DNA from 4 places in the Catenovulum sp. SX2 genome. Region 4 is predicted to be linked to each of the others. Evidence: predicted binding sites of a transcription regulator. Region 4 holds the regulator's gene; each other region holds the start of a gene.
The links. The regulator sigma-54, encoded in region 4, starts transcription at its own class of promoters, with help from an activator protein. The targets are predictions, from matches to a motif close to GTTGGCACGNNNNTNGNNT.

Region 1 (3,150 bases), 1.0 Mb from region 4:
GGCACCAAAGCGCACACTGCTAACCGTTGAGTATGAGCCGTTTGTAATACTTGTTCTTTGACCCGATGATGGATCAATCCCCGTGGCTTTAATTGTGTATAAACCTGCAGGCATTTGTTCACCAGAACTGTTTTTTCCATCCCACGTATAAGTTAGCGGGCCTTCAGAAGTCGCTCCTAACTCTAACGTCTGAATGGTTTTACCCGAGCTGTCTTGAACATTGACACGAATGTCATTCATGCCACCTTCAAACAACAATTGCGCTGGCATCATGTACTCTTCTTCACCTACTTGGAAAAGCGCAGCCTGTTCTGATTCAACTAATACTTGGCGACCAACCATAGATGAAGCTTGCAATGCTTTATTCGACGTTTGATTAACTGTGTTGTTGGCCAAAAACTCACTAAATTGGCTGGTAAAGGTGTCAAATTTATCACCTAAGTCGGTAATACCTTCAGCCATAGTGAAACTGGTCATCTGTGAAATCATTTCTTCGTTACTAGCAGGGTTGGTTGGATCTTGCGCAGCTAACTGGGTAGTTAACAACGAGAAAAAGTCCTCTTGCCCCATAGTGTTACGCTCTGATTCACTCTCGTTCTGAGTTGCCGTGTTTGAGCGTAAACTTTCCAAATAACTAGCAGCACTGGTATCAATCGTTGACATAAATATAAACCTCTACCCTTATTTACCTTGGCCGATTTGCAAGGTACGCGATAACATTTTTTTCGCGTTGTCAGCAATTTGAATATTGGTTTGATAAGCACGTGAAGCCGAAATCATATTGGCCATTTCTTCCATCACATTTACGTTGGGCTTATAGATATAACCGTTTTTGTCCGCCATTGGATGATTCGGGTTATATTCGATATTAAGTGGTTTATCACTTTCAACTACACCCATAACTTTTACACCAATGCTTTCACTGTTTTCCATATTGCTACTTGCTCGAGACATTTCGGCTGCAAAAACTGGATGACGAGCTCGGTAAGTTTGATCAACCGATGAACTGACACTGTCGGCATTAGAAAGATTACTGGCTGTGGTATTTAAGCGCACTGACTGTGCACGCATAGCTGAGCCAGAAATATCAAAAACATTAAATAAACTACTCATTAGCCTTGCCCACCGTTAATTGCTTTTTTCAAACCAGTAATTTTGTCAGTCATAAACTGAACACTGGCATTAAAGCGTAATTGATTTTGTAGAAACTCATTTCGTTCGGCTTGCAATTCAACCGTATTACCATCACCAGTATCTGGTTGGGTTGGTGTTCTAAATTGCAATCCATCATTCATAGTCGACTGAACATTAATGTGCTTTTCGCTAGTACGCTCTAAAGAAGTTGTATACTTTCTTCTCTCGCCAGCTAATGCAGCTTGAAAGTCAAAATCTCTAGCTTTATAACCAGGCGTATCCGCATTTGCTATATTGCTCGCTAAAACTTCTGAGCGTTCGATGCGCAGCTGGATAGCTTGCGGATGCACACTAAAGGCTTTATCTAACGAAATCGCCATTTTTTTGTCTCCTATGTTACTTAAACTAGACAAAGCAACTTAGATGCCAAATTTACAAAGACTCGACAAAAGGCACATCAAAAAACAAACAAAACACTTTAATATCAAACATTTAAAACAAAACCAGAGTCTAAAGCAGACGACTCAAATTTAAGTTAAAACAAGATGTTTTTTAGATTTTGGCAGGTAAAAACAATAAAGCGGCAAGGATTGCCGCTTTATTTTTTCTTAGGACGGTAAACAATTCCTGGATTACAGCGCTGCATTTCAAAATCATCACTTAAACCAGTAATAGATTCAGAAGCGCCTAAAAACAGATAACCATCAGGATTGAGAGCTTGGGCAAATTGACGCAGTATTTTCGCTTTATTTTCAGCAGAGAAATAAATTAATACGTTTCGACAAAAAATAATGTCAAATTTGCCTAACAAGGAATAACTATCTAACAAATTCATTTGTCGGAAGTTAACCAAATTTCGAACATTATCACGTAAACGCATAGTGCCAGCTTCAGCGCACGGCTCAAAAAATTGCTGTTTACGCTGTGGCGATAAACCTCTAGCCAACGCCAACGAGTCGTACACACCACTTTTACAGATATCCAGCATAGACGGCGAAATGTCTGTACCTAATATATTGACTCGTGCGCCCATACGTTTCTTTTGTTGATATTCCAAAGCTGTCATAGCAATAGAGTATGGTTCTTGACCTGAAGACGAAGCCGCAGACCAGACTTTGATACCACCAGCTTTACCGTCGTATTGAGGGAAGATATCTTTAACTAAAACTTCAAATGGGTAAGAATCTCTAAACCAAAGAGTTTCATTAGTTGTCATGGCATCAACAACAGCAGCACGCAATTGTCGCTCTGTTATATTCATCGCACGGTTAACTATTTCACCTAAACTGTCCGCTTTATACTTGGACAATAAAGGTGATAATCGGCTTTTGACTAAATACTGCTTATTTGTACCCAGCACAATGCCACATTGATGCTCAAGAAAAGTACAAAATTTATTGTAGTCGTCAGTTCCAATGGTTTTATCTAACACAGAGTATTCCTAATCTTAAACATTCAACCATTTTTGTACCGCACCAGCCAATTCGTCTGGATTAAATTTGGCAATGAAGTCATCAGCGCCCACTTTATCAACCATAGCGTGGTTAAACACCCCACTCAAAGAAGTATGCAAAATAACATGTAGATTTTTAAGTTTTGGATTATTTTTAATTTCCGCAGTTAAGGTATAACCATCCATTTCTGGCATTTCAATGTCAGAAATTAATAAAGCTACTTTGTCAGTTACATCGCCGGTTTCTTGGGCTAACTCATTTAATTTAATTAATGCATCTTTACCGTTTATGGCTAGCTGCATATCAATGCCCAAGCCTTCCAACGCACGTTTTACTTGGTTACGCGCAACCGACGAGTCATCGGCAATAAACAATACTTTGTTAGTGTAATCTTTGGTGACAGGGTTTGATTCCAACACCTCTTTACTGACTTCGGCATCAATTGGCATGATTTCATGGAGGATTTTTTCTACATCTAAAATCTCGACCAACTCTTTATCAACTTCGGTAACCGCGGTTAGATAACTATAGCGACCAGCACCTTTTGGTGGTGGCATAATTG
Region 2 (3,150 bases), 110 kb from region 4:
CACAATCTCCTCAAAGGAAAGAAACTTCCGCTGCCAGCAAAGTGAGTTGGTTTGCTAGATAATTGATAATCTCGGTGCCAGTAAAAATATTTGGCTTCAGTTACTTGATCGCTTAGTTTATCCAAGTTCCAAAATTTATTATCCTGAGAAAACCCAAAAAACCTATGCCCAAGCCAAATCAAAAACTAACGCAAAAACAAATTAAACAACTCGACAAACAAATTGTTAAGCAACTAACTCAAGTATGTCATATAGCACAAAATGAAATTGATGGATTTGTTTGGCTAACCCACACAGTTGATTACGCTAATTTAGACAAAAGCTTAAAAGTGATATTTGTATTTGCAACAACTGAGCAGCAGGCCAGTGCTGAGGGTGAATACGCCAATAAGATGAAAGCTTGGGTTGTTGAATATTTGCAGCCATTGGAGATTAAACTCTACAATGCAGATAAACAAATCCAGTTTGATAGTGAACAGGCATGTGATGCGCAACACAATGGTAATTGGCAACATAGGCTTGCATGTACGCAATAGGCAGGTCGATAAAAGAAAAGCCCCATTTGCAAACAACACAAAATGGGGCTTTGGCAGGGGATCTTTTAACTTGCTAGATATGAATGATTTGGCTGTGGCCGTGTTTAACCGACAAGTCAATTTTGTTTTTGCTGGCTGCGCTACCATTACTAAAGCTGCTGTCACCTGATACTTTGCTTTGGTATTGAGTGCCTTCAGGTAAATACAAATCAATGTTGCCGTGGCGGGCTTTGCTGCTTATTTCAAAACCATCTTGTTGCAATTGCTTAATGTAGGTGCTGCCATGACTATTGTCGGTTTTTAGTTTTTTGCTAGAGCCGACAAAATGAATTTCGCCATGTTTGTTTTCTATTTCCACTCTATCTAAATGTTTGGCTGCGAGTTTAACCTTACTGTGTGCACCATCGGCTTTGAACGATGAGCCAACAAATTCATCTATCATTATGCTGGCATGAGCGCTTTCAATGTCGGTTTTACCAATTTCGCTGTGTTTAACCGCCAAAGAACCATGGCTAACCTCTGCTTTTAATAGCTTGGCGGTTACGTCTAATATTTCAGTCGAACCGTGTGAAGAGTCAAAATTGATAGAGTCTGCAACTATTTGTTCAATCAGCATAGAGGCATGGTGTTTATCAATTTCAAGCTTGTTTGCTTTGATGTCGCGCACGTTAAATTGTCCATGGTGGCTATCTAACTCTAAGTCTGCATAATCGAGCTTATCTATATTGATCACACCATGATGGTGGCTGATATACACTTTATTAAAGTCATTTTGGCCTAAGCTAATGGTAATTTTTCGCTCAACTGAGCATGAATCGAAAAAGCTACTTTCTTGTTTTTTCAAACTGATTTTAGTTTTGCCCCAGCTTTTATCTATATCCCACTGGTACAAACAAGCTTCAGAGCTACCGGCTAACAAGGTTTGTTGCATATAAAGGTGGCTGTCGGCTTCACTGCTGTGTTTTATAACTACGTCTGAATGAAAGGTTTTTAGTGCTAACTTTTCAACGCCGGTCAGTTGTAATTTTTGTTCATCTACATGAGGTTGGCTGTCATTGGCGTTTGCGCCGCTTACAATAGTCGCTACTATGGCGGCTGCGCCGATTGAATAAGTAAGTTTGTTCATAAGTTAATCCTTTTAAATAAAGCCATCCACTTGGGGTTGACTATGTATCTGTGGTTGAGTTCTCCATGCATATAGCTTTATCTGTGCCAAAGTAATTAACCATATGTTTTATAATATCTTTTTCTGATTTCCCCCCTGTTTTGCTATTAAAGTATCAACTTTGTTGGTTAATTTGACTAATTTTTGATGGTTAAGTTGGTTAAAAATGTAACTTTTGATGTTTTTCTTTAATTGAAGGTGATGATTGCTTGCCGACAAACTAACTCAAGCTGATGATCTCAGGTATAATGCCCGCCAGTTGCAGCCAAGTAAGTACAGAAGCCATATATGAATACCCTTATTGAAAATATCCAACTGCCAACAGGTGATGATTGCCAACGTCTATTTCATGGTCGTGGCCATTGTTTTGTAGGTTTAGAACATATCTGCATAGATTGGCTAAAACCTGTGGTGTATGTGACTGCTTACAAACCTGTTGAGCCAGATTTAAAAGAGGTTATTCAAACTTGGGTAAAAACAAATGTGCCAGAGTGCCAAAGTTTAATTCTGCAACATAGGTATGCGATTAGTGGTTCATATGACCAAGGCCAATGTGAAGTTTTATTTGGTGATATGGTCAATCAGTTGGTGGTTACAGAGCTTGGTTTACAGTACCAATTAACCCTAGGAAAAAAACAAAATCACGGACTGTTTTTGGATATGAAAAACGGTCGTGATTGGGTTAAACAACATGCCAATGGCAAACGTGTATTAAATCTATTTGCTTATACCTGTGCTTTTTCCGTGGCTGCAATTGCTGGTGGAGCTGAATCTGTGATCAATTTAGATATGAGCAAAGCCGCCTTAGCGCAAGGGCGAGTGAATCATCAGCTCAATCAGCAAGATAAAAGCAAAATTAAATACGAAGCGGTTGATTTGTTTAAGTCTTTCGGGCGGGTACGCAAACATGCGCCTTACGATATGTTAATTTGCGATCCACCCGCTTTTCAAAAAGGCTCAGTTAATATTGAAAAAGACTACGCGAAAATTATTCGTCGCATGACAGAATTTTTAGCCGACGGGGCAGATATTTTATTGTGTTTAAACGCGCCAGATTTATCCGATACTTTTTTACAGCAACAAGTTGAAGAGTTTGCGCCCAACTGGCAGTTGCAACAAAGTTTAGCGGCGCCAGCTGTGTTTAAAGAAAAGTACCCAGAAAAAGGTTTAAAAGTTTTTTGGTATAAAAATGTTGGCTAACATTCGCAGCTTAACGCTGGCACCCATGGAAGGTGTAGTTGATTTTGCTGTACGCGATTTGCTAACACGTTTTGCTGGGTTTGATTTATGCGTAACTGAATTTGTTCGGATTAGCCAAACCGTATTGCCAGATCGCAGTTTTTATCGATTATGCCCAGAGCTTGTAAGCAACGCTGGTAAAACTCCATCCGGTGTGCCTGTACGCGTACAATTATTGGGTAACAATCCAGAATATTTAGCAGAAAATGC
Region 3 (3,150 bases), 1.0 Mb from region 4:
CAAATCGCGTAAATTTAATTCTAACTCAGTGATATACACACCATCTAAGTGATAAGTTTTAATAATACGTGCACCTTTAATCACCCCTTGCACCGAGGCTCTAACACTCTCATTACCTAACACTAGATCACTGACTTTTACTTGGCTATTTAATTTATAACCATGTACTTTTTCAGTTAAATCTCTATATGCATCCAGTTTAGACGCTTTTATCGCTTTAACCATTTTAGTCGATTTGTCTTGGCCTAACTGACTGTCAATTGGCGCATAACCAATAGCAGAAACAATGTAATCTTGCTCAGGTAGATCGTATTGCCATTGATAATGTTTATTTATCTCAACCGTAGGCATGGTATTTTGGCAGCCAACAATAACCAATAAACTGATTAATAAAACAAAGAGTCTAATCATATTGAACTCCATTAGCCTGAGGTACGCGTGCCCGCTCTCCTTTATGAATTAACATACCGTCTTGGGTCATAATTTCTTGGCTAGAATAAAAAACATTGTGTGGCACAAACCCCTGCGCAGATGCAATAACCTGCTTACTGCTGCTATCCATCATTCGTACATTTACTACAGCGCCGTTTTGATGCATAGATAAAGTACCGGATAATAAGTACCTAACATCAACATGGCTATTTAGTTTATTAATGTCGCGGCTCCAAATTTTATCGGCCTGCTGCCCCACTTGAATGTCACCAGTTAACTTAAAATCAACCACAGAATAACCACGTTTTTGCAGCTCATAAATAAAACTTTCTTCTAACTGACCACCTAAAGCTTTTAACGGATGCCCTTGCCCATCGATAATCTGACGATTGGCTTGCTCAACAAAATGGGTAACGGCAACATTACCATATAAACTTTCAGGACGGACATTTAACAGTAGCTCATCTGCTAGCATAAAAGCATAAGCTTTTATTGATAGCTGACTGACACTAGGCTGATAATATTGTGGCACTTCCTGAGGCATTTTCTCCGGCACTATATAACTATGGGTAGATTTGTACGCACATCCACTTACAAGTAAAACACTTGCAGCAACCAAGGTTAAGTTTAATGAATTATGCCAGGCCATAAAATGCTCACGTAAATTAGTCAAAAATTACTTCTTGGCTGGATTACTGCAAAATTAGTTCCAAAATTATAATAAGCATATTTATTAATTGCCTTAGCTCCACAATCAAATAATTTTTTCTTTTAAATCAATCTCTAGCTAACAATAGTGTAAGTTTTCCACTCAATGAGAGGTTTTGGCACAGTCTTAGCTTTATCTAATCAATAAAGCTAATTTTGGCGATTTAAAGGTTAATTCGTCAATTAAATGACTGTTTGTGATAGGTAGTCGAATAATGAAAGTTTTGACAAAAATAATCTTTAGTATGCTGTTAACTCTGCCGTGGGCGAATTCTAGTTACGCTGCTTGGTATCAAGCCAGCGCTTCTAGCCGTGTGATCAACGGCAATATTGCTCAGGCGCGCCAAGCAGCGATTGAAGAAGCAGTTAAACAAACTTTGTTGTTTTCTGGTGCTTCCATCACTAGCTCTCAACAAGTAACCAACGGATTATTGACGCAAGACATGTTTATGGTTCGCGCTAGCGGCGTGGTCAATGAAATTGAATTGTTGGACGAGTCAATTAACAAAGGTGAGCTGTCTGTTACGGTTCGCGCAGATATATTTGCCGATACTCGGCAATGTTATGCCTCAGACTACAAAAAAGCTATTACTGTGCTGCCATTGCAAATCAGACATAATGAACATGCAAAAATCGGTGGTCTATATCAACTGGGCATGGTGTTAGGTGAACAAATTTATCAACAAATGAGCAGTCATAGTCGGAATGTTGAAGTAAGAGATTTTTACCAAAATCCCATTTTAAATACCCAAGAAAACAAAAAAGATCAGGTATCGAGCAATCAATCAGCTGCAATATTGCAACAAATAGCGCGACAAACCGATAGCCAATTGGTTATCTCAGGTGAATTGGTCGACTTATCTATTGGCAGTACTTCCAACCAACTCACCCAATGGTTTAGCAATCAAACAGCCGAAAGATTTTTTGAAATGCGCTTATATTTACACGATGCCTTTACTGGAGAGCGTATTCAACAATTTGATTATTTTGACCAAACTATGTGGGAGTTTGATTTAAAACAAAGAGTTGATCTGACAAGTCGACGTTTTTGGTATAGCGCCTACGGGCAAATCATTAAACAATCGATAGCTAAAGCAGTCTCTGAAATTGATGGCTCACTTGCGTGTGTTGCAGCTAAAGCAAGAATTGTGGATGTTGATGCGCACCAAGTCCGATTTAACATAGGTCGTAACAACAATGTGCAGTCTGGAGATATTTTTACCATTTTACATCAAGCGAGTTTTGTTGATAAAAATGGTATTAGCCGCCCACATTTTATTGTTAGTCGCCATCAAATAGAAGTGACTCAAGTGTATGGCCAGTCAGCTATAGCGGTTAGCCAAAACAAAGAGTTATTAGCAAATATTCAAGCAGGTGATATTGTACGCCCATTTAGTGTAATGGATTAATTAACTTCGTGTATCACTTGTGGTGACGGACTTGGCGCATTTGGCATGCGCCACAAGTATAAAGACACACAAATAGCAATGCTAAACAACATAGCGGCTAACCAAACTTTGCCGATAACTAGAGCCGAAGCAGTCATGCTCAGCCAAATTAAACTGATAGCACGAATTTTCGTTTGTTTTTGAATACCTCTATAAGCTTGATAATCTCGAATCATTTGTCCGAAATATTTTTGGCGGAGTAACCACTGGTGAAAACGCGGTGAGGATTTAGCAAAACAGCCTGCCGACAATAAAACGAATGGTGTTGTTGGCAACACAGGTAGTACCACACCGGCAACCGCCAGCGCGAGTGACACCCACCCTGCAATCATTAAACTTATTCTTACGACAGTCTTAAGCATAGATTGAATACTCCAAATTCACCGCTAGCTAATTTAACACTAGCAGCAAGATAAAAAGCAGACAAATAATTCCGACAAAAATTTATCTGCGTTTTAAATAATGCATTGCAACTAGAGTAAAAACTAAACTTGGGATCAGCGCACCTAATACTGGCGGGAAGTTAAATACCAGGACCACAGGGCCAAATATTCGATTGGCA
Region 4 (3,150 bases):
ATAAGAGATAGTCAGGGCATGGCATTATCCGGTGGTGAAAGAAGACGGGTAGAAATCGCCAGAGCGCTAGCGGCCGATCCAAAATTTATCTTATTGGACGAGCCATTTGCCGGGGTAGATCCTATATCCGTTATTGATATAAAAAGAATTATCACCCATCTTAGAGATAGGGGTTTAGGTGTACTAATAACAGACCATAATGTGCGTGAAACGCTCGATGTTTGTGAAAAAGCCTATATCGTTAGCCAAGGACAGTTAATTGCCTCTGGTGCACCCAACGATGTGCTGAATAACAAACAAGTACGTAACGTGTATTTAGGTGAACAATTTAAACTATAACGAATCGTCTAATTAATGAAACAAACTATTCAGTTAAAATTTGGTCAGCATTTAACTATGACCCCGCAGTTGCAACAAGCTATTCGATTGTTGCAATTGTCATCGCTTGATCTTCAGCAAGAGATCCAAGAAGCGCTTGATAGCAACCCTTTGTTGGAATCTGAAGAAAACCGCGAGGACTTCGAATCATTAGACGCGTTAAACGAAGCTAAACAACAAAAAGAAGAAAAAAACGGCAAAGATAATACCGAATCAAACGAAGATGCAGTGCCCGACAGCCGTGACGAACTATCACGCGAAGATATTCGCGAAGATTTAGCGACCGACAGCACTTGGGATGACCACTTTACCCAAGGTACTGGAACTGGCTCAGGTGGTGCAGCCCCTGACGATGATATGGTTTACCAAGGTGAAACCATAACGTCAATTCGTGACCATTTATTATGGCAAATGGATTTAACGCCATTTTCACCAGTCGACAGAGCTATCGCCATAGCCATTATTGATGCAGTCGACGACTCAGGTTATTTAACTGTTAGTGTTGAAGACATAATTGAAAGTTTAGGCATAGAAAGCGAAGAAATAGACGATTTAGTTGAAGTTGAAGAAGTAGAAGCAGTACTTAAACGCATTCAACTCTTTGATCCAGTTGGTGCTGCGGCCAGAGATACCAAAGAGTGTTTGCTCGTACAACTGAATCAATTTTCAGCAGATACGCCCTATTTAGCCGAAACCAAAAAAGTAATTAAAAATTATATCGAACTTTTAGGTAATAGAGACTACCGAACTTTAGCAAGGAAGACTAAACTAAAAGAAGACGAGCTAAAAGAAGTGATGAAACTCATCCACAGCTTAAACCCAAGACCGGGTAACGCTGTGGTTGCAGAAGAAGCTCAATATATAGTGCCAGATGTGGCAGTTAAAAAAATTAAAGACGATTGGATAGTTGAATTAAATCCAGACAGCATGCCAAAACTCAAGATAAATGCAGAATATGCAGCTATGAGTAAAACAGCACGCAATACGTCGGATTCACAATTTATCCGTTCGCATATGCAAGAAGCAAAATGGTTTATAAAAAGCCTTGAAAGTCGTAACGAAACTTTGTTAAAAGTAGCAAGGTGTATCGTAAAACAACAACAAGGTTTTTTTGAGTACGGTGATGAAGCCATGAAACCTATGGTGTTAAATGATGTTGCCGAAGAAGTTGAAATGCATGAGTCGACCATATCTAGGGTAACGACACAAAAATATATGCACACACCACGTGGTATATTTGAATTGAAATACTTCTTCTCAAGTCATGTCAGCACTGAAAATGGTGGGGAATGTTCATCAACCGCAATACGCGCTTTGATTAAAAAACTGATTTCTGCTGAAAATACAGCAAAACCGTTAAGTGATAGCAAGATTGCAGAATTGTTAGCGGATCAAGGTATTATGGTTGCTAGACGCACCATAGCTAAATACCGAGAGTCGTTGTCAATTCCGCCGTCAAACCAACGTAAGAGCCTTCTTTAGAAGGCATAAACCAAAAAAGGAAAGAGCCTATGCAAATCAATTTAACTGGTCGTCATGTTGATATTACTGACTCACTAAGAGATTACGTCGACAACAAGTTTGCAAAGCTTGAGCGTCATTTTGATCACATCAATAACGTGTATGTTATCCTCAACGTTGAAAAGCTAAATCAAGTAGCAGAAGCAACGCTGCATTTAAACGGTGGTGAAGTATTTGCCAACGCCGAGCATACGGATATGTATGCCGCAATAGATTCCTTGATAGACAAGCTGGATCGCCAAGTCATCAAGCATAAAGAGAAAATGAAACGCCATTAATGGACATTCAATCTTTTTTATCCAAAGACTGCACTGAATGTGCAGTCTCTGTTTCTAGCAAAAAACGAATTATTGAGCACATAGGTCAAATAGCTGCACAGCATATTAGCGAAATGACCGAACAAGAAATTACCGCAGCTTTGCTCAATCGAGAAAGATTAGGTAGTACAGGTATAGGTAATGGTATCGCCCTCCCTCATGGCCGCTTAGCCAATACAACTAAAGCGTTAGCCGTATTAATTACCACAGCAGAAGCTATTGATTATGACGCGATAGACAACCAGCCGGTTAATGTTTTTTTTGCTCTGTTGGTACCAGAAAACCAATGCAACGAACACTTAAAATCATTAGCAGCTGTTGCACAAAAACTTTCGGATAAAAGTATTTTAAAACGCTTAAGATCAGCGCAAACTAATCAGGAACTTTTTCAAGCTATTACGGAATAAACTATGTTACAACTTGTCATACTGTCAGGTCGTTCGGGTTCAGGTAAATCGACCGCACTTGATCAACTTGAAGATGCAGGTTTTTATTGTGTCGATAATATTCCAATTCAGTTATTGCCGTTTTTACCAGATGCATTAAAAGGCAAATATAGCCGTATCGCGCTTAACTTAGATATTCGTAACATATCCGACTGGCAACAAGATTTAAGCAACATCATTACCCAACTGAAAGGCGTCGCTGACGTTGTTGTTGTGTATATGGATTCAAGCAATCAAACTTTATTAAAACGTTATTCTGAAACACGCCGTGTTCACCCACTTTCTTTGATGCAAGCAGGATTAAGTTTAGAAGAAGCAATCGTTGAAGAAGGTGAACTGTTACGGCCAATTCGTGAAATGAGCGACTTGTTTATCGATACCAGCGAGCTGAGCATTCACGATTTAAATAAAATTATCACCAATAAAGTGTTAAACAAAAAAGCGGGTCATTTAAGGTTAGTCTTTCAGTCATTCGGTTTTAAATTTGG

Region 1: flgB (flagellar basal body rod protein FlgB) is a predicted target of sigma-54. The motif match lies at 1,547-1,565, and genes of this name have one in related genera.
Region 2: ACMZOO_RS09865 (DUF4097 family beta strand repeat-containing protein) is a predicted target of sigma-54. The motif match lies at 1,735-1,753, and genes of this name have one in related genera.
Region 3: ACMZOO_RS14675 (flagellar assembly protein T N-terminal domain-containing protein) is a predicted target of sigma-54. The motif match lies at 1,256-1,274, and genes of this name have one in related genera.

The regions. Positions count from the first base shown of each region.
Region 1 is NZ_CP182493.1:3,505,834-3,508,983, reverse strand. Features, by position in the region: gene ACMZOO_RS14730 (flagellar hook assembly protein FlgD) at 1-663, opposite strand, end outside; gene flgC (flagellar basal body rod protein FlgC) at 682-1,113, opposite strand; gene flgB (flagellar basal body rod protein FlgB) at 1,113-1,514, opposite strand; gene ACMZOO_RS14715 (CheR family methyltransferase) at 1,733-2,566, opposite strand; gene ACMZOO_RS14710 (chemotaxis protein CheV) at 2,582-3,150, opposite strand, start outside.
Region 2 is NZ_CP182493.1:2,356,675-2,359,824, forward strand. Features, by position in the region: gene ACMZOO_RS09855 (heat-shock protein) at 1-45, shown strand, start outside; gene ACMZOO_RS09860 (Fis family transcriptional regulator) at 165-536, shown strand; gene ACMZOO_RS09865 (DUF4097 family beta strand repeat-containing protein) at 610-1,662, opposite strand; gene ACMZOO_RS09870 (class I SAM-dependent methyltransferase) at 1,990-2,901, shown strand; gene ACMZOO_RS09875 (tRNA-dihydrouridine synthase) at 2,891-3,150, shown strand, end outside.
Region 3 is NZ_CP182493.1:3,499,115-3,502,264, reverse strand. Features, by position in the region: gene ACMZOO_RS14685 (LPP20 family lipoprotein) at 1-411, opposite strand, end outside; gene ACMZOO_RS14680 (FlgO family outer membrane protein) at 404-1,105, opposite strand; gene ACMZOO_RS14675 (flagellar assembly protein T N-terminal domain-containing protein) at 1,356-2,549, shown strand; gene ACMZOO_RS14670 (YbaN family protein) at 2,546-2,950, opposite strand; gene lptG (LPS export ABC transporter permease LptG) at 3,033-3,150, opposite strand, start outside.
Region 4 is NZ_CP182493.1:2,465,729-2,468,878, reverse strand. Features, by position in the region: gene lptB (LPS export ABC transporter ATP-binding protein) at 1-339, shown strand, start outside; gene ACMZOO_RS10340 (RNA polymerase factor sigma-54) at 355-1,860, shown strand; gene hpf (ribosome hibernation promoting factor) at 1,890-2,177, shown strand; gene ptsN (PTS IIA-like nitrogen regulatory protein PtsN) at 2,177-2,623, shown strand; gene rapZ (RNase adapter RapZ) at 2,627-3,150, shown strand, end outside.